Regions from separate parts of the Pseudovibrio sp. Ad13 genome, predicted to be linked through region 3. Evidence: riboswitches for the same ligand, from Rfam matches in the RefSeq annotation. Region 3 holds a riboswitch; each other region holds the start of a gene.
What was found. Region 3 has a riboswitch for thiamine pyrophosphate ahead of thiC (phosphomethylpyrimidine synthase ThiC). Riboswitches for the same ligand answer to the same signal wherever they lie in the genome.
Positions count from the first base shown of each region.

Region 1: it holds a riboswitch for thiamine pyrophosphate, as region 3 does, so the genes downstream of both, thiB (thiamine ABC transporter substrate binding subunit) here and thiC (phosphomethylpyrimidine synthase ThiC) in region 3, are expected to answer to the same signal.
Region 2: it holds a riboswitch for thiamine pyrophosphate, as region 3 does, so the genes downstream of both, thiM (hydroxyethylthiazole kinase) here and thiC (phosphomethylpyrimidine synthase ThiC) in region 3, are expected to answer to the same signal.
Region 4: it holds a riboswitch for thiamine pyrophosphate, as region 3 does, so the genes downstream of both, PsAD13_RS04910 (ABC transporter permease) here and thiC (phosphomethylpyrimidine synthase ThiC) in region 3, are expected to answer to the same signal.

Region 1 is NZ_LMCC01000006.1:118,041-122,930, forward strand. It holds gene katG (catalase/peroxidase HPI) at 1-713, shown strand, start outside; TPP riboswitch at 830-936, shown strand; gene thiB (thiamine ABC transporter substrate binding subunit) at 970-1,950, shown strand; gene PsAD13_RS09885 (thiamine/thiamine pyrophosphate ABC transporter permease ThiP) at 1,926-3,473, shown strand; gene PsAD13_RS09890 (ATP-binding cassette domain-containing protein) at 3,460-4,152, shown strand; gene PsAD13_RS09895 (DUF1330 domain-containing protein) at 4,159-4,449, opposite strand; gene PsAD13_RS09900 (GntR family transcriptional regulator) at 4,449-4,890, opposite strand, start outside.
Region 2 is NZ_LMCC01000002.1:496,174-501,063, reverse strand. It holds gene PsAD13_RS03140 (endonuclease) at 151-885, shown strand; gene PsAD13_RS03135 (phospholipase D-like domain-containing protein) at 976-2,061, shown strand; gene PsAD13_RS03130 (tyrosine recombinase XerC) at 2,143-3,102, shown strand; TPP riboswitch at 3,162-3,264, shown strand; gene thiM (hydroxyethylthiazole kinase) at 3,337-4,149, shown strand; gene thiE (thiamine phosphate synthase) at 4,133-4,774, shown strand; gene PsAD13_RS03115 (hypothetical protein) at 4,854-4,890, shown strand, end outside.
Region 3 is NZ_LMCC01000003.1:31,537-36,426, forward strand. It holds gene thiC (phosphomethylpyrimidine synthase ThiC) at 1-1,352, opposite strand, end outside; TPP riboswitch at 1,447-1,567, opposite strand; gene PsAD13_RS04470 (hypothetical protein) at 1,751-3,718, shown strand; gene PsAD13_RS04475 (N-acetylmuramic acid 6-phosphate etherase) at 3,876-4,832, shown strand.
Region 4 is NZ_LMCC01000004.1:44,043-48,932, forward strand. It holds gene PsAD13_RS04900 (CHASE2 domain-containing protein) at 1-1,782, shown strand, start outside; gene PsAD13_RS04905 (ABC transporter substrate-binding protein) at 1,855-2,793, opposite strand; gene PsAD13_RS04910 (ABC transporter permease) at 2,820-3,578, opposite strand; TPP riboswitch at 3,705-3,812, opposite strand; gene PsAD13_RS04915 (hypothetical protein) at 3,942-4,890, opposite strand, start outside.

The sequences.
Region 1 (4,890 bases), on a different contig from region 3:
CTCGTATCCGCCTCGCTCCTCAAAAGGATTGGGTTGGCAATGAGCCAGACCGGCTTGCCAAAGTTCTGGCTGTGCTTGAACCAATCGCAGCGCAGGCAGGAGCCTCAGTCGCAGATGTGATCGTGCTGGCAGGAAATGTTGGTGTGGAAAATGCCATCAAGGCAGCTGGTTTCAACGTGGAAGTTCCATTCGCTTCTGGTCGCGGTGATGCAACAGATGCGATGACAGACGCGACATCCTTCTCTGTTTTGGAGCCTATTTCTGATGGCTTCCGTAATTGGCAGAAGCAAGAGTACGCTGTTAGCCCGGAAGAGATGATGCTGGATCGTGCTCAGCTCCTCCGCCTCACTGGCTGGGAAATGACTGCACTTGTTGGTGGCCTGCGCGTTCTTGGTGCCAATTATGGCGGATCAAAGCACGGTGTCTTCACGGACCGCGAAGGTCAGCTGACAACGGACTTCTTCGTCAACCTGACCGATATGGACAACAGCTGGCATCCACTCAAAGATGGCACCTATGAAATCCGTGACCGCAAATCTGGCAAGCCTAAGTGGACTGCAACCAGTGCAGACCTTGTGTTTGGCTCCAACTCAATCCTGCGCGCTTATGCTGAAGTGTATGCTCAGGATGACAACCACGAAAAGTTCGTCCGCGATTTCGTGGCAACATGGACCAAGGTCATGAACGCCGACCGCTTCGACCTGACAGCCTAATAAATGCGACGAGCCTGGGCAGGAAACTGCCCGGGCTTTTTATTGCAACTCCCTACAGGTGCTCTCCAGACGCTGGCTATATCCAGTTGCGCTTCTGTGTTTTTCCGGTTAAGAACCGCTTGACCTCGGGGTGCGCGTATTTGTCGTGCTGAGATGCTTTAGTGGCGAACCCGTTGAACCTGAACCGGCTAGAACCGGCGGAGGGAAGGGTACCGGTTTCATCCATCCTTGCCCTCTCGCCGCAATGGAGGATGACTTGAAACATCTGTTAATTGCTGCGGGATTACTCACTGCAACATCAGCGATGGCTGCTGAGAAGCCTCAACTGACAGTTTACACATACGACAGCTTCGTTTCTGACTGGGGCCCAGGCCCAAAAGTGGAAGAAGCGTTTGAGGCTGTATGCGAGTGTGACCTGAAACTTGTTGGCGTCGAAGATGGCGCAGCACTGCTTTCCCGCATTCGTCTTGAAGGTAAAAACTCAGATGCCGATGTGGTGCTGGGTCTGGACACCAATCTGGTAGAGACTGCCAAGAAAACTGGCCTGTTTGCACCACACACTGTTGAAGCCCAATACACACTGCCAGTGGAGTGGGCTGACGAAACCTTTGTGCCGTACGATTGGGGCTACTTTGCCTTCGTACACAAGGCTGGCGAAACCGTACCAACCAACTTCCGCGAGCTTGCAAAGAGTGATGCCAAGATCCTTATTCAGGATCCACGCTCCTCTACGCCCGGCCTCGGGCTGCTGCTTTGGGTGAAAGCGGCTTACGGAGACGAAGCTGCTGATGTGTGGGCGGATCTTTCCGATAACATCGTGACGGTTACAAAAGGTTGGTCTGAAGCCTACGGTCTTTTCCTTGATGGGGAAGCGGAGATGGTGCTCAGTTACACCACGTCTCCGGCTTACCACCTGATTGCCGAGGAAGATAACAGCAAGACCACTGCCGCGTTTGAAGAAGGCCATTACATGCAGGTTGAAGTAGCGGCAAAGCTTGCCGGGACTGATCAGCCAGAGTTGGCAGACAAGTTCCTGAACTTCATGGTTTCAGATGCTTTCCAGACAATCATTCCAACGACCAACTGGATGTATCCTGCTGTGACACCTGAAGGTGGTTTGCCTGCTGGCTTTGACACACTGCAGGTGCCTGAAAAAGCTTTGTTCTTTAAGCCTGACGAAGCTGCTACTGCAAGAAGTGAGGCTCTGCCGGAATGGCTAGAAGCGCTCAGCCAGTAAGTTCGCTTCCCGGTGTTGCCGCGGCATTGCTTGTCGCGGCACTCATACTTGGCACGTTGGCCGCGGTTGCTCTGCGAGCCGAAGCGGGTCACGGCTTTTCCTCTTCCGATTGGGCCGCTCTCAAGTTTACGCTCACGCAGGCCGTGCTTTCTGCTGTGATCAGTGTTGCGCTGGCTGTGCCGGTTGCGCGCGCCCTGGCGCGACGGCGGTTTCCGGGCCGCAGTTTGCTTATTGCCCTGCTTGGTGCGCCCTTCATTCTTCCAGTTATTGTCGCCATTCTTGGGTTACTGCAGGTGTTTGGCCGTGCGGGCTGGATATCTGATGTGCTTGTCTATTTCGGTGCTTCACCCATTCGCATTTATGGCCTCCACGGTGTTGTGCTGGCTCATGTTTTCTTCAACCTTCCGCTGGCAACCCGATTGATCTTGCAGGGGTGGCAAGAGGTTCCCTCAGAGCGCTTTCGCCTTGCGGCGCAGCTTGGGTGTGATGGAAAAGCCCTGTTTCGGCTGATAGAACTCCCCATGCTCGCGCGCATTCTACCCGGTGCACTGGCTGTGATCTTTGCGATCTGCCTGACAAGCTTTGCTGTTGCTCTGACACTTGGTGGCGGGCCGCGGGCGACAACTATTGAGCTGGCGATCTATCAGGCTTTTACTTACGATTTTGATCTTGGCCGCGCCGCGCTGCTTTCTGCATTGCAACTCATGCTCACTGCTGCTGCAGCTTTCGCAGCACTGAAGCTTTCACGTGGTGAAGGGTTTGGCGCAGGACTGGACCGAGCGATCCAGCGCTGGGATGGTGGTGCACCTGTCGCAGACATCCTCTGGATTTCACTTGCAACGCTGTTTTTGCTTTTGCCGCTCAGTGCCGTTGTTCTGTCAGGGTTTAGCGGTCTGTTTCTGGTGCCGTTTATTGTGTTGAAGGCGGCACTCGTTTCTGTTGCTGTCGCCTTAGCCAGCACAGTGATCTTGTTGCTGCTCGCGTTGCCTATGGCAGCCGCAATCGCCGTTCGCCGGCATAGTGTGGTTGAACTTGCTGGAATTTTGGGATTAGCGGCATCCCCGCTGGTGATTGGAACGGGTTTGTTTATCATTATACGTCCATGGGCAAACCCGTCAGACCTTGCTCTTCCTGTGACAGCACTCGTCAATGCGGCGATGGCATTGCCGTTTGCCCTTCGCATTCTTGTCCCTGCTGCGCGAGATACGGTTTCACGTCATGGACGGTTGGCCTTGTCTCTAAATATGGAAGGCTGGGTGTTCTTCTCACGTGTCCTCATTCCACGTATGCGGCCACAGATCGGGTTTGCTGCGGGGCTTGCAGCGGCACTTTCCATGGGAGACCTTGGCGTGATTGCCCTGTTTGCAGATCCGGAAATTGCAACGCTGCCTTTACAGATTTACCGCTTGATGGGGGCATACAAAATGCAGGCAGCAGCCGGCGGAGCTCTTTTACTGCTTGTGCTTTCAATGGCACTGTTCTGGATTTTAGACCGGGGAGGTCGCTGGCATGCTGAAGCTTAGCTCTTGTCTCATTGCAAATGGCCGTTTCCAATTGCAGGCCAACTTGCACGTTGAAGCTGGCAGCAGCGTTGCCGTCATTGGCCCATCTGGCGCAGGAAAATCAACCTTGCTTGAGGCTATTGCCGGGTTCCGTGAATTATCGCAAGGACGCATTTTTTGGAAGAAACAAGAGCTCACCAAGCAGGCTCCGGGAAAACGCCCAATCGCCATGCTGTTTCAAGATGGCAATCTGTTTCCGCACTTAACTGCGGCCCAAAACGCAGCCCTCGGTTTGCGGCCTGACGGAAAGCTCTCAAAACCTGAGCAAGAACAAGTTGACGCGGCCCTTGTGCGGGTCGGTCTGGCGGGGATGGGAGCACGCAAACCAGCTGAACTGTCTGGTGGTCAACAAAGCCGTGTCGCGCTTGCCCGTGTATTGGTTCAGCACCGTGATCTGCTGTTACTCGATGAACCCTTCGCTGCCCTTGGTCCAGCGCTTAAAGCCGAGATGCTGGACCTGGTCGCAGACCTCGTTGCAGAAACAGGCACGACGCTTCTCATGGTCAGTCATGACCCACAAGATGCCCGTCGCATCACGAACAAAGCAATCCTCGTCGCCGACGGATCAGCGCACCCACCTGCTGAAACCCAACAACTGCTCAACAACCCACCGCAAGCATTGCGGGAGTATTTGGGGTAGGGGAGCTTACGCCATTCCCTCAACGATCATGATATCCGCCAGAGCTGCGGTTTTGCGGTGGGTTTTGGCTTCTTGGTATTCTGGGGAGTGGTAGCAGGCCAGGGCTTGTTGCATGGTGTCGAATTCGATGACGACGTTACGGGGATGTGTTGTGCCTTCCAGGTGTTCGGTTTTTCCGCCGCGGGCCAGGAAGCGGGCGCCGTATTTTTGGAAGGCGGCTGGAGCGGCCTGGGTGTAGTTTGTGTAGGCGTCAGCGTCCGTGACTGTGACGTGGGCAATCCAGTAGGCTTTAGGCATTATTTTTCGCTTTTGCTTAGCTCTGCAGTCAGAAGGGTTTTGGCAATATTTGCAGCTTCCGTCAGATGTAACTGAATGGCAGCTGCAGCTGCCTGGGGGTCGTTCGTTTCGATTGCGGAGTAGATTTTTTCGATCCGCTTGTAACCTGCATCATGGCGGTCACGAGTACCCAAAGTCATTGCGCGCAGACGGCTGATACGACCATTGAGTCGCTGTACCACTTCCCATGCAACGTTCTGGCCGCTGATATCAAAAATGCACTGATAGAATAATGTTGTTGCTTCAAACAGGTCGTTTGTTTCGCCGCTGCTGTAGGCCAATTTGAGCTGAGCGAGCGCTTTACCAAGTTTTTTCTTATCCCCATCTTTGGCCAGTTCAGCGCATTTTTGTGCGGCACTGGTCTCCAAAAGCATGCGGATTTCGTAGATCTGCTGCGCGTTT
Region 2 (4,890 bases), on a different contig from region 3:
CTTAACTCTCCCTCGCCAGTTTCTGATGGTGAACTTGAATATGTCGCGTGCATTTCATTCACGCGCCTCATTCAAGATCTTTATTAATGCGTATCCTTATCTGAAAACCGGAGACCACTTTTCAGGGATACGCTTGCGAAAGACTCCTTCATGCGTAACCTCATCGTATTCTCTGCTGCCCTTTTAGCTTGCATCTGGACAACTGCAGCCTTTTCTGCGCCGCCAACCAGCTTCTCTCAGGCCAAGCGCCTGTTGGAGAAGCATATTTATCCGTCAGAAGAGTATCGCGAGACCTTCTATTGTGGTTGCACCTACAATGGAAAGAAGCAGGTTGATGCGGACAGTTGCGGGTATACTCCGCGCAAAAACGCCAAGCGCGGCAAGCGGATTGAGTGGGAGCATATTGTTCCGGCCTCCCGTTTTGGCAAAACCCGGGCTTGCTGGAGTGAAGGCGACCCTGCCTGCACCACCAAGAAGGGCAAATCCTATAAGGGCCGCCGGTGCTGCTCTAAAGTTGATGCAGATTTCAAGCGCATGGAAGCTGATCTCCATAACCTCGTTCCAGCCGTTGGTGAGTTAAACGGAGACCGCTCCAATTATCGCATGGCCGTTATTACTGGCGAAGACCGGACTTACGGTGCTTGTGACTTTGAGATTGACAGCAGCCGGAAAGTTGCCGAGCCGATGGCTGAGACGCGCGGTGATATTGCGCGGATCTATCTGTACATGCAGACCACCTACGGCATGCCTCTGACAGAGACTGAAGTGGAGATGTTCAACAATTGGATGGCAGAGGATCCGGTCTCTGAAGAAGAGCAGCTGCGTGATGCTCGCATCCTGGAAATTCAAGGCAACACCAATCCACTTATTTCGGTTGGTTTCTAGCTAGGTCCTCTTTTCGCTTCCTACCGTCATAATTGTGTACCGACACATCATCTACCCTAGGGTAAGGTGTTATGACGGTGGGAGGGTACAATGGCAGTTGAAACTGAGAATCTTAAATTCCTTGTTGGTCCGAAGACAGTCCTCGATCATTTACCGGATAACCCGCTGGATGATCTTGAGGGAGAGATTATCGGGTTTATTGATGCTGCAGAGCGCTCGCTCGACATAGCAATTCAAGAAATAGACAATAAACGCATAACCAACGCACTTATCAACGCAAAGCGACGCGGGGTGCGGGTGCGAGTGGTGTCCGAGGCGGATTACCTGAGCGTAGATGAGCCAGCAGACGACCCGCACTCAAGCGACCCTCGTGTTGAGAACGAGGTGAACCGGCAACTTCACGCGGCGTTGCTGCGCTCTAAGGTGTGGGTTCGGACTGACTTTAACCCACGGATATTCCATCAGAAATTCATCATTCGCGATGGCAATGCTGTTCTGACCGGCTCCACAAACTTCACTGAGACCGGCACACATCGCAACCTGAACCATCTTCTCATCATCAAGAATGAGAAGGTTGCCGATATCTTTGAACGGGAATTCAGGGAGATTAAACGGGGGCGATTTGGCCGATACAGCGTTGATGACAACGAAGCCGAGAACACACCGAAAGAAGTGATTGTTGACGACATCCGCGTGAAAGTTTGCTTTGCACCGGACCACGCACCAGAGATGGAAGTCACCAAACAGATGACAAAAGCTAAGGAACGAGTGGACTTTGCTATCTTCACCTTCTCCAAAAGCTCCGGCATTGATGATGCCATGTTGCTGCTGATGGAGGCTGGGCGAAAGGTGCGTGGTGCGCTTGATGCCCGGCAAGGCGGACAGGACTGGGCAGCCACTCAGCCTTTAGCAGAAGCTGGTGCTGATTTGCATTTCGTTCGCGGTTCAAGCCGAATTGGTAAGCTTCATCATAAGCTTATGGTAATTGATGATAGCATTATGATTGTCGGCAGCTTCAATTACACAGGCCCGGCGAACCGGTTTAATGACGAGAACATCGTCGTTTTGGGGGATTCTGTGGTGCCAACCGAGAACCAGAAACGGTTTGCGATGGCCGCTCGGCAGGAAATTGACCGGATCATCAGTGATCACGGGCAGCCAATCGTCATCAACTGAATTTGCGCAGGCATTTCGCAAAGGCGTGTATGTTTATCTTTTGGTAACCATTCAGCCAGATTTGGCGCTTACACTTTGCGAATGGCAAATTCCCTTGATAGCGGCGAAGACTTACTCATCATCTGCAAACCAGATGTTACCGCAGCGATAGAAGACTGGATTGATCATCTGGGCTCTGAACGGCGACTGGCTGAACGGACACTGGAAGCGTATGAGCGCGACACCCGTCAGTTCCTGCGCTTCATGACCAGTTATGAAGGCGAACCGGTTGCCCTGCGGCATCTGGAGTCTTTGAAACCAAAGGACTTTCGCGCATTTCTGGCGACGCGTCGGAGGGATGGCGCGCAGACGCGGACGCTTGCCCGCGGGTTGGCTGGCATCCGCTCCTTCCTCTCGTTTCTGGAGGAGCGCGGTGAGGTGAATGCGGCTGGTGCTGCAGCTGTTCGTACGCCGAGACTTCCCCGCAGCCTGCCCAAGCCTATCCCCGTTGAGGAAGCCAAAGCGATTGTCAGCAGCGATCTCGCTTTTGAGGACACTCCCTGGGTTGAATCCCGCAACGCAGCGGTGTTCACACTGCTCTACGGTTGCGGTCTCCGTATCTCTGAAGCGCTGTCTCTGACATCGGCCTCAGCGCCGAAGGAGGGGGATAAGTCGCTGAAGATTCGCGGTAAAGGCAACAAAGAACGGCTTGTTCCGGTTCTGCCAGTGGTAATAGAAGCTATTGAAGCCTACAAAAAGCAGTGCCCTTATGATCTGTCGGGCAGCTCACCGCTGTTTCGCGGCGTTCGTGGTGGCCCGCTGAATGCGCGTATGATCCAGCTGGCCATGCAAAAAATCCGCAGTGCTCTTGGTCTACCAGACACCGCAACTCCTCACGCTTTACGCCATTCGTTTGCAACTCATTTGCTCTCTGAAGGCGGGGATTTGAGGAGCATTCAGGAGCTACTGGGGCACGCAAGCCTTTCTACCACACAGATTTATACGGAAGTGAACAGTGCACAGCTGTTGGACGCTTATGACAAGGCACACCCGCGTCGTTGATAGGTTGTCCCCCTCCCTCACATCACCTTGATCTCCCTTAGCAGATCCCCTAGGTTCGTCGATGTGAAACGGGGTGCCCGACACGTGTGTTGTGGCTGAGATCATACTCGAAGAACCTGCTCTGGATAATTCCAGCGAAGGGAGCACTCACGCCGTGTTGGGGGATAGATTGTCTGGCAGTTTGCCAAGTCCCTGATACCAGCTCTCTTTCGCACAACAAGACCGAGGATAAAAATGGGTCGTGTCGAAAGCGCTTGCGCAACTCTTTCTGCAATTCGTGACAACAGTCCACTCGTCCATAACATGACGAACATCGTGGTGGCCAACACCACAGCGAACGCCCTGCTGGCCATTGGCGCCTCCCCTGCCATGGTGGATGGCCCAGAAGAAGCCCCTGAACTTGCAAGTGTTACAGGTGCATTAGTGGTCAACGTTGGCACGGTTACCCCTGCTCAGGCAGAGGCGATGAAGCTGGCAACTGCTGCTGCCCACAAAGCTGGTCGCCCTTGGGTGCTGGACCCGGTGGCTGTTGGAGCGCTGACCTTCCGCACCAAGCTAGCTGGTGAATTGCTGGAGAATAAGCCGAGCGTCATTCGTGGCAATGCCTCTGAAATCATGGCACTTGCTGGTCAGGGTGCAGGAGGAAAAGGCGTTGATAGCACCGATAGTTCGGAGGCTGCTCTCGCAGGAGCGAAAGAACTGGCGAAGCAGACGGGCGCTGTTGTTGTTGTCTCTGGTCCGGTCGATTTCATCACTGATGGTGCGCGCACTGCTGAAGTCGCCAACGGGGATAAGATGATGCCTTATGCGACTGGTCTTGGCTGTACGGCAACGGCTTTGACTGGCGCAACACTGGCAGTTTGCGATGACCCATTTGATGCTGCTGTTGATGCAATGGTTTTCCTCGGAGTGGTTGGTGAAATTGCTGCAAAAAATTCAGCAGGACCAGCAAGCTTGCAGCTGGATATCATTAACGGCCTCTATCAGCTGAACAGCGATATCCTCAACGCAACAGCACGGATTGAAATGCATGAAACCGTTGCTTGATCTGTCCGTTTATCTGGTGCTGGGGCCGCAAGACTGCCCCGGTCAGGATCCCGTCGACATAGCAATCGCAGCCGCACAAAACGGCGCTACTGTTGTGCAGCTTCGTGACAAGACTGGCAGCACGCGCAAGCAAATTGAGCTGGCAGAGCGGTTGATGCGAGCGTTGAAACCGTTGAATGTGCCGCTAATCGTCAATGATCGTGTAGATGTTGCCTTAGCGGTTGATGCGGACGGTGTTCATGTTGGGCAGGATGATATGGATGCCACGAAAGCCCGGGAGCTGATCGGCTCAGATAAGCTGCTAGGTCTTTCGGTCAGCACTCAGGACGAGCTGGATACTGCGGATATTTCCGCCTGTGATTACCTTGGCATAGGCGCCTGTTTCCCGACGAACAGTAAGGATGATGCGGCTGACATGGGTATGCAGAGCTTTGCCGGTTTAACGGTTCAATCTCAGTTGCCTGTGGTTGGAATTGGCGGAATTTCGCTTGCTAATGCGGATCAGGTGATCAAAGCTGGAGCTGATGGGATTGCAGTTATTTCAGCAATCTGTGGGGCATCCAGTCCATCCGCAGCTACGCGCAAGCTTCAGGACATCGTCAAAAGCGTAAAAGACCTAGGGTGATAGGATAAAACACGCATTTACTCCTCGCAGAGCCCATCTACATTGATATATGAGAGGACTAGGCGGGGAGCTTTTAGTCATGAAACTTAGACAAACATCATTTTTGTGCATATTCT
Region 3 (4,890 bases):
TAACCGGGTGCGATATCGGTAGTAAGGGGCCCAAGCGTATAGAACGGCGCCTCATGGCAGCATTCCAGCTGTTTATCCATGTTTTCTTTGATCTTGTGCATGGCCACATGGCCCGGCCCTTCGATCATCACCTGGCAATCCTTGGCCCACGCAATTTTGGTAAGTTCTCCAAGTGTCTCCAGCTCTGCAAACTGCGCTTCATCATTGGCATCTGCAATGGAACCCGGACGCAATCCATCACCAAGGGAGAAGGCAACATCATACTGGCGACAAATATCGCAGATTTCGTCAAAGTGTTCATAGAGGAAGCTATCTTTGTGGTGATGCAGACACCACTTGGCCATGATGGAGCCTCCACGGGAGACAATGCCGGTCACGCGATTGACGGTCATCGGCACCATGTGCAGGCGCACACCTGCATGAATGGTAAAGTAATCAACCCCTTGCTCTGCCTGTTCAATCAGGGTGTCGCGGAAAATCTCCCAAGTCAGATCCTCGGCAATGCCATTCACCTTCTCAAGTGCCTGATAAAGCGGGACAGTCCCAATTGGTACAGGGCTGTTGCGGATGATCCACTCACGGGTGTTGTGAATATTACGCCCGGTAGACAGATCCATCACCGTGTCAGCACCCCAGCGGATCGACCACACCATCTTGTCTACTTCCTCTTCCATGGAAGAGGTAACAGCAGATGTACCCATATTGGCGTTGATCTTGACCAGAAAGTTCCGCCCGATGATCATCGGCTCACTCTCAGGGTGGTTGATGTTTGACGGAATGATCGCGCGGCCAGCAGCCACCTCATCACGTACAAACTCTGGTGTTACATAATCTGGAATGCTCGCACCCCAGTCATTGCCACACCGCTCTTCTGCAACCGCTTCCCGCAACTGGTTTTCGCGGATGGCGATAAACTCCATCTCCGGTGTGATAATGCCAGCGCGGGCATAGGCCAGCTGGGTGACGGCTTTACCGTCCTTTCCGCGCAAGGGGCGAGGCTTCACCGGAAACTCAGGAACAAGCCGGTCGCCTTTCACAAAACCATTGTCTTCAGGCTTAATCTCACGGCCATCATATTCCTCGGTGTCACCGCGCGCCTCGATCCACTTGCGCCGTAGAGCAGGCAAACCTTCAGAAATATTCGTTGTTGCCGTTGGGTCTGTGTATGGGCCGGAACTATCATAGACTGGCAGCGGTGGCTCGCCTGCAGTTGGGTGTACGCTGATCTCGCGCATGGGCACGAGCACGTCTTCGTGCAGGCTGCCACGAACGTAGATTTTACGCGCTGCTGGCAAGGCGCCTGTGGTGATGGATGGGTTTGGCGTCGTCATTATGGTGCTCCTCAAGTTCATAACTCGAAAAAGACACCAGATGAGTCTTGGCTGGGAAACGGCAGAAAGAACTTCTGCTGCTAAGATCGCGGTTGTTACACTAGCCTTATAAACAGGTCCCGCGACCCGTGCTTCCTACGCCAGTATCAACTGGGTCAGGTTCTAAGGGTCGCGTCGCCGAGCTTGCGCTCTGTCAGCCTCTCAGTCTCCTTGGTGAGACTCCCCTGCATACATGATTTTGCTAGAACGATTATGAACTACTGTCAAGGCAGGTTCGGTTCAGGCGGGGTTCAGAAAACTTTTGTAGTTTGGTCTTTCAGAGAAGAGAGTTGCTGATCCATATTGGCTTTTGAGGATTGCATACCTATCTCTCATCTAAGAATTTCACATCTGGATATCGCGAAAAATAATATCAACGAATGCTTGAAACCTGTTCTCTCCCATCCGTTTTAGCTGGCCCAATCTTGCGTCGACTGGAAACCTCACGTTTAACATTCTGGCTCGCAGTGCGCGCTCCGGCGGATGTGAAACTGGATTTGCTCCCACAAGGCCGTGAGCCGCAAACCTACGAGCTGACGAAAGCGCAAACTGAGGTAAACCTGATCTCAGCAGGGGTACATCTCCACTACCTCCTGATCGATCTACCTCTCCAAAGCCCTTTACCGCATGACACTTGGATCAGCTATCGCCTCGCTCTGCGTATGGAGGATGACGAGGAGGCTGGTTGGCAGGATCATTCCGTATGGGCGCCTGATCTCTGCTATGAAAATCAGGAGCTTCCCGGCTTTCTGCTAAGCTCAAAAGTTTCCTCGCTCCTGCACGGGTCCTGCCGCAAACCACATCACGAATCCGGCGATGGTCTGGTCGCAGCTGATCAGTTTCTGGCAAAGCATATCAGGGCTGAGAACGGCACCAAAATTGACAAGGAAAAATGGCCAACTGCCCTCGTGATGAGTGGCGATCAGATTTACTCAGATGATGTTGCTGGCCCCATGTTGCGAGCTATCCATGCGCTCATCGAAAAACTCGGTATCACTGAGGAACAGCTGGCAGGCTTGGAAAGCAAAGTGCCTGATAAGGCATCAGATTTCTACCAACACGGCGACACCTACTACCGCCGCGAAAAGTTTCTCCCAAGTCTGGAGAAGAACAGAAAGCTCTGGCTTGTCTTGTTCGGTGGCGTAGAAAAACCAATCTTTACTGCCGATCATGCCCATAACCATCTGATCACACTTGCTGAATTCTTGGCAATGTACCTCCTTGTCTGGTCTCCAGCACTATGGGATCTGGTTGAGACAGACGTTCCTGAAGGACTGACACCAGAAGAAGCAGCGCTCTATGAGAGCGAACAGAAAATTCTGAAAGAGTTTGTTGTTGGCCTCAGTCAGGTGCGCCGCCTGTTTGCGCATCTTCCGGTCGCGATGATCTTTGATGACCATGATGTCACTGATGACTGGAACCTCAACCGTGATTGGGAAGAGACCGCCTACGGCCATCCGTTCTCCCGACGGATCATTGGCAATGCCTTGTGTGCCTATATGCTCAATCAGGGGTGGGGCAACCGACCTGAAGCGTTCTCAGGTGGAACACTTGAAGCGATGACGCAAGCTGTCACTGTGCCCGGCACAAACAGCTACGATGAGTTTCTGGATCACCTCTTCGCCTTTGAAAACTGGGACTATTACTGGGAACTAGACCCACCACTGCTGGTGCTGGATACGCGCACACGCCGATGGAGATCAGAGCGGGCAGGGCATCTACCCTCGGGTCTTCTGGACTGGGAAGCGGTCACAGATTTACAACGATCTCTGCGCGGAAAAGACGCCGTGCTACTCGTCTCCGCAGCCCCGATCTTCGGCGTAAAGCTGATCGAAACGCTGCAGAAGCTGCTCACGTTCATGGGCAAGCCGCTCATGGTGGATGCGGAATACTGGATGGCACATCCGGGAACGGCAGATGGCATTTTGAATGTGTTCCGCCACCGCAAAACGCCAGATCGCTTTACGATCCTTTCTGGTGACGTGCACTACTCCTTTGTTTACGATGTCGAGTTACGCGGACACTCTCGTGGGCCTGACATCTGGCAAATCTGCAGCAGTGGCATCAAAAACGAGTTCCCGGCCAAACTGCTTGATAAACTCGACCATCTGAACCGCTGGCTCTATGCGCCTCGCTCTCCCTTGAACTGGCTCACCAGACGACGTGGCATGAAGGTTATTCCGCGCAAACCTGTGGGCACGCATCATGGCCGACGCTTGCTGAATGCAAGTGGCATTGGATTAGTTGAGTTTGATGAACACGGCGGCCCAGATCAAATCAGCCAGTTGCTGCCTGATGGACGTCAGGTCGTCTTTGTACGCCGCGAAGAAGAAGCACGCTGGGATTGATCAAGAAAAAACTAGGTCCAAAACAATACCTGTGGCCTGCAATTGTCACAGGTAACTGCTAGAAATCTATTGAGATTACGCAAGTTGCGGGTCTTTTCTAATATATCATTGCCATATCGTGAGTTGTTGGTATGCTATTGGTATCAGGGAGAGTCTCGTGTCCAGCATATCCAAAAAAGTGGGGTTTCCAGAACATTCCAATCCGCAGGAGTGGCGTGAAACCGAGCAAAGATCTTCACGTTATGCAGGCTTGGAAACATGGGGGACTGACGAAGTCCTCAAAGCCTTGCTGGGTGGTCAAATGCAAGCCCTCAACGCTGTCTGGTCTGCGTTGGGAGAGCTGGAAGCCGCAGTTGATGCTGCTGCCCAAAGATTGCAGGGAACCGAAGGTAGACTTGTGTACGTCGGCGCAGGTACTTCAGGCAGGCTTGGCGTTTTGGATGGCATTGAACTCATCCCCACATTTGGCTGGCCAGAGCATCGATTGATCTATGGTCTGGCAGGTGGCGAAGCTGGATTGTTACGCCCGCAGGAAGGCGCTGAGGACAGCGAAGAAGCAGGCCGTGCTTTCATTTTAGAGAACAATGTCGGCGCTTCTGATGTCGTCTTGGGTATTGCAGCAAGCGGCACCACACCTTTTACCCGCTCTGCCATTCAAACCGCCAGAGGCGCGGGGGCTCTTACAATATCACTGGCGAATAATCCGCAAAGCCCGTTACTGGCCGATGCTGAGCATGAAATCCTTTTAAGGACAGGTCCGGAAGTGTTGGCAGGATCAACCAGATTATCGGCAGGAACCAGCCAAAAGGCGGCACTCAACCTATTTTCTACAGCGCTCATGGTCCGGTTGAAGAAGGTGTATCGCGGTTACATGGTGGATATGCAGCTGACCAACATCAAACTGGATCAGCGCGCCAAAGACATGGTGGTCTCACTCACCGCTTGCTCGCAGGAAAAAGCCGCAGCTGCCCTGCATGAAAGTGACAGTCAGATCAAGCTGGCTGTCTTACTGGTGCTGGGGGCAACAAAGCAACAGGCCACTAATGTTTTGAATGAAACTCAGGGAGATTTGGGAGAATCTCTTCGGGTGCTTGGGTTACATCAACCTGACTGAATTATGTGCACATTGCGATCTGCTTAGACCGTTATGTGCCAAAAGGAATATTCGCCAG
Region 4 (4,890 bases), on a different contig from region 3:
AATCCCAAGCTTCTGATTATAGATGCAGACTTCAGAAAAGCCGATCCGACCTCCCCCACCTTAAGAAGCCGAATCTACGACGATCTGCAGCCCTCATTGCGGGCAATTTATCCAAATCACGACCTGCTCTTACAAACCATCATCTCCCATTACCCAGTCCTGCTCAGCAGACCGTTGAGCGAGGCCGTAGCTGAAAAACCTCCTCTTTCCAACTACATAAGGTTCTCGCAGGCTACAGGGTATCAAAGCGACACCCAATACGCACACGGTTCAAATGCGCTGCTCTATCCACTTCAATTCCAAAGCAACACAGCGCTGTTGCCATCTCTCGCATTAACGGCATGGAGCCTGTCCAATCAGACAAACATGCAACCGTTCCAAGTCACGCAAGCAGAAGATGGCTATCAGCTGAAAAGCACTTATTTTCAAATTCCTGTCACTGAAAAGACGGAAATGCTGGTGTTCAAAACAAGCAATGCCAGCAATTTCATCCTTGCGGCGAGCGATGTCTTAAAAAACAGAGTACCCTCCAAACTCTGGCCTCCAGCTTCTGGAAGTCAGTTCGTCATAGGCACTCAGGACAGAAGTTCAGAACGACATGCACAGGCACTGCAAACACTTCAGTCTGACAACTTCCTCAATATCCCTACATGGGCGCGATACGCTGAAATACTGGCATTAATCGGATTTGGTATCGCCATTGCTATCATCTCCGCCACGCAAGGTTTCTGGTTAAGTCTGTCACTTACAGGCGTCGCTGTCTTGGTCATCAACGGAGTTGCATTCCACCAATTCGCTCTGCAAAACACCGTCCTTGAGCCATTCTTCCCATCTTTCGTTGTCCTTCTGATATTCGCTTTCTCCTGCACAATCCGGCGTGTGACATTCAAGAGTCACAGAAACCAAACAACTGAACGATTTGCAGGAATTCTTTCTCCCAAACAAATGCAAAAGGTACTGGCGAAGTCAGAGCAACTCCCTCTGGAGGGCCAGCAACGTGAAATCACGAGCCTCTCGACACGTTTGAGGCACTTTCACCGGTATTATGAGGGTTTGTCTCCTCAGGATCTCGCAGGCTTCTCCAACGGCTTCCAAACAGCTCATCTCGATGAAGTGCATATCCACGATGGTACATTGAACACGCTGAGCACATCCGGCCTGAATGCTTACTGGAACGCACCACTCGATGATCCATTCCATGCTGCTCATGCCTGCCGAACAGCGATTGAAATGCAGAAGCAAATGAAGCGCTTCAATCTCAAGGACCGGTTCAACTTCAACCAGAAAAATATGAAGGACCACGCGGTCACAATCGATATCGGCATCTCAACCGGCCTGGCAACGCTTGGCGAAACAGGTACACGGCGTCATTTCAGGTACGCCCCACTCGGTAAATGCGTTGATTTAGCAGAAGATTTAGCCCGTCATTGCAAAGAAGCCGGTCACAGCGTTCTTATGTGTGAAACGACACGCGGCCAGATGCCTGAACTGGCAGCATTGGAGACAATCCCAGTCAAAACCAGCCGTTACCAGATGCGTTCCTTTGCGTTGCTAGGTGATCCATCACTTGCCTTCTCAGAAAACTTCCTCAAGCTCAAAAACATCCACTGCAACATGGTCTTTGCGCTCTTTGAGGAGAATGACAAGAAGAAAGCCCTGACGCTGGTAGATGAATGTAAATCACTCTCTGAGGGTGAGTACAACACCATCTATGCTGCTTTTGAGAAATACATCCTCAGCGATCTGGCTCAACACGAAGCGGTCAAGGATGCAGCGCAATAACGGCATTTGGCCTACAAATAAAAAGAGCCCCCGAAACTCGGAGGCTCAAATTTTAGTTTAGACCTATACCGGTTAGCGCAGTTCAACCGCGTAGGTTTCAACTGGAGGCGCTGTTTTAATGAGCCCCTGCTCAATCAGAAAGTTTGCAAACCGTTCATAGCGACCATTGTCCAAAGCAGCTGGACGGCTGGCAAAACGCGGCAGAGTATCCGCCCAGGCACGCTTGTTCAGCTCATCATCCAGATTTGGATAGATCTCAAGGAAGCTCTTCCAGGAGTCCTGCGGATTATTAAGCAGATAAACAGTAGCCGCCTCAATCGCATTAATGAACTTCTTCAAACGCGGATCATCCAGCTTATCTTTGTGAGCCACATAAATCAGTTCATCATAGACTGGCACGCCGTTCTCTTCAGGATAAAACGCGCGGCCTTTCGCACCTTCAATCTCCATCTGGTTCAGCTCGAAGTTACGGTAACCACCAATCACCGCATCAACCTGCCCAGCCATCAGAGATGGTGAGAGCGAGAAGTTTACGTTGATCAGCTCCACATCGTCAGAACTCAGACCTGCATTGGAAAGCATCTTCCCAAGCATGGCGTTCTCAAACCCGGATGTGGAATAACCAATACGCTTGCCTTTCAGGTCTGCAATCTCCTTGATTGGTCCATCTTCCAACACAATCAGTGTGTTCAAAGGCGTAGAGACCAACGTCCCGATCCGCATCAGCGGCATGCCCTCATCAATCTGCGGGTGCAACGTCTGCTGATAGGAAACTGCAATATCACCCTGCCCTGCTGCAACAAGCTTTGGTGGCATGGAAGGATCAGCAGGCTCAATCAGCTCAACATCAAGGCCCTCTTTTTCAAAGAAACCCCGTGCCTTGGCAACCACGATTGGTGCATGGTCTGGATTCGCAAACCAATCCAGCAACACAGTCAGCTTGCCCGCTGCTTGCACTTGAAGCGTACTCGCAAGCATTGCCGCACCAAACAGAATACCTAGTTTTTTCATAAGGTTACGTCCTCATACTCTGAGACCTAGATCTCTTTCTGCCAATAGATCATCCGAGAAGTGGCGAACTCAACAACTGCCCTCAGGCTCAACACCATCACCGCAAGCAAAATCAACGCCGCAAACATAGTCGCTGTTTGCATGCGGGCATTGGATTGCAACATGATGAATGCCAGCCCCCCTTTAGCACCAACCCACTCTCCAACCACCGCCCCAATAGGCGCGAAGACCGCAGCAATGCGCATACCAGATGCCAGAGAAGGCAAAGCTGCGGGAATGCGTATGTAGCGAAGTGTTTGCCAGCGGTTCAGGCCGTGCAGCTTACCAAGATCAAGCAGCGACTGATCAGTCCTGCGCAAACCATCGAAGAAGGTCGAGGTTACAGAAAAGAAGATCACGATCACGGCCATGACAACCTTGGAGGCGAGCCCAAAGCCGAACCACAGCACTAAAAGTGGGGCTATTGCAAACACAGGAAGAGATTGGGTCGCTGCAATTGGAGGCAGCAGAAACAGGCGTATCCGGGGAGACACTGCCAGCAAAACAGCCAGCGAAGCTCCAGCACTCACGCCAAAGAGAAAGCCGAGAACAGTCTCCCAAGCGGTAATGCCTGCATGATGCAGCAGGAAAACACCTTGATTGAGAAAAGCGGAAAAAACCGCCGCCGGACCTGGCAAGAGAAACGGAGGAAACTCTCCAATCTGAACCACACTTTCCCAAATGGCGATAAAAAGCAAAATCCCGAAAAGACTTCGGAGAATTCGTTTCAAAGCTCGCTTCAGCATGCAGACTCCCAACAATGGTATTGGGCATCACAAACAGGCGGAAGAACGGAGCTACATTAGCTCTCTGGGATGTTTTCAGCACAGGATCTCCCGTTACAGCAAAATGCAAACATGGAGATCCGGGAAGAATGGCTCAGGTCCCGTCCCTTCGCCGGCATTACCCGGATCAGGTTCAAAGGGTTTAGCTCATCGCAATCTCAGCTTTTCGAAAGAAAAGCACCCCTCGGAATAGCAAGGAACATGCGCGTTTCTGCTGAAGGATGCAAGCAGATTTTGCTCTGACGGACGACAGCATAATGAAAAAGGCCTCAGCTCTGAGAGAGCCAAGGCCTTTGAAATCTAATCTAAATATCTGAAACTAGATTACTTCCAGCTCTTGATTGCCTCTGCGATAACTTTGTTGCCGGTTGTACCTTTTTCAAAGGTCAACATTGCACGGCGACCGCTGTTATACAGCAGTGGAACATCAATCCACTCACGCTCAGAAAGACGCTTCAGGTTCTTTGCTTTTTCTTCATCACTGTCAGACAGCGCAATCCAGAAGAGAGTGTCAGAAACCTTCACGGCAGCACCATCAAGCGGATCACCTGCTTCGGACTCTGTCTTCTTCAGGATCAGGCCAGGCACCTTCTCAACACCTTTGCCATCAAATCCTTCTGGGAAGATGAAGTTCAGCTCAAGCAGATGGCTGGCTGGCAAAGACTGATCACTATTCGGCTTCAACGTCATCTCAACAGAGAAGTTACGAGATGGCAGCGTCGCAACAGCCTTGATGACAGAATCGCCATTAGCTTCATCCAATGACCAAACAACGTTCCCGCGTGATGCAGAACCTGCAGCACCCGGCGTCAATGCCTCTTCGTAAAGTATGCTCTGTTGTGCAACAGGAGAAACCGCAGCTTCAGTTCCAATGGTTTCAGCTGGCGGAACAGAATTGGTCTCAACTGCAGTACTTTGCTGTGCAGGTTCCGTCACCGGCAAAACCTGCTCAGAAGATGTGTCTTCTGCCGGTGCTGCTGGAGTTTCAACCACACGCACGACTGGAGGCTCAGCTGTTGTCTCGGTTGGCGCAGCGCTGGATGAATTCCGGGTAATCCGGGTCGTCTGCACCCGTGTCGCATCCGGAGAGACCTTTGCCCCTTCATCAGATGGCAACAGGCGGTCAGTGTTCTTCTTCGGCGTACGTTCCGGCTGAACCCGAAGCGGCTCATCTTCATTCGAAGGTGCGCTCTCTGGCGCAACAGTCTCACCGGTTTCAACTGGAAGAACTAAGGAGAGAATAACATCGCGCAGACTATAGACACCTGCGGTA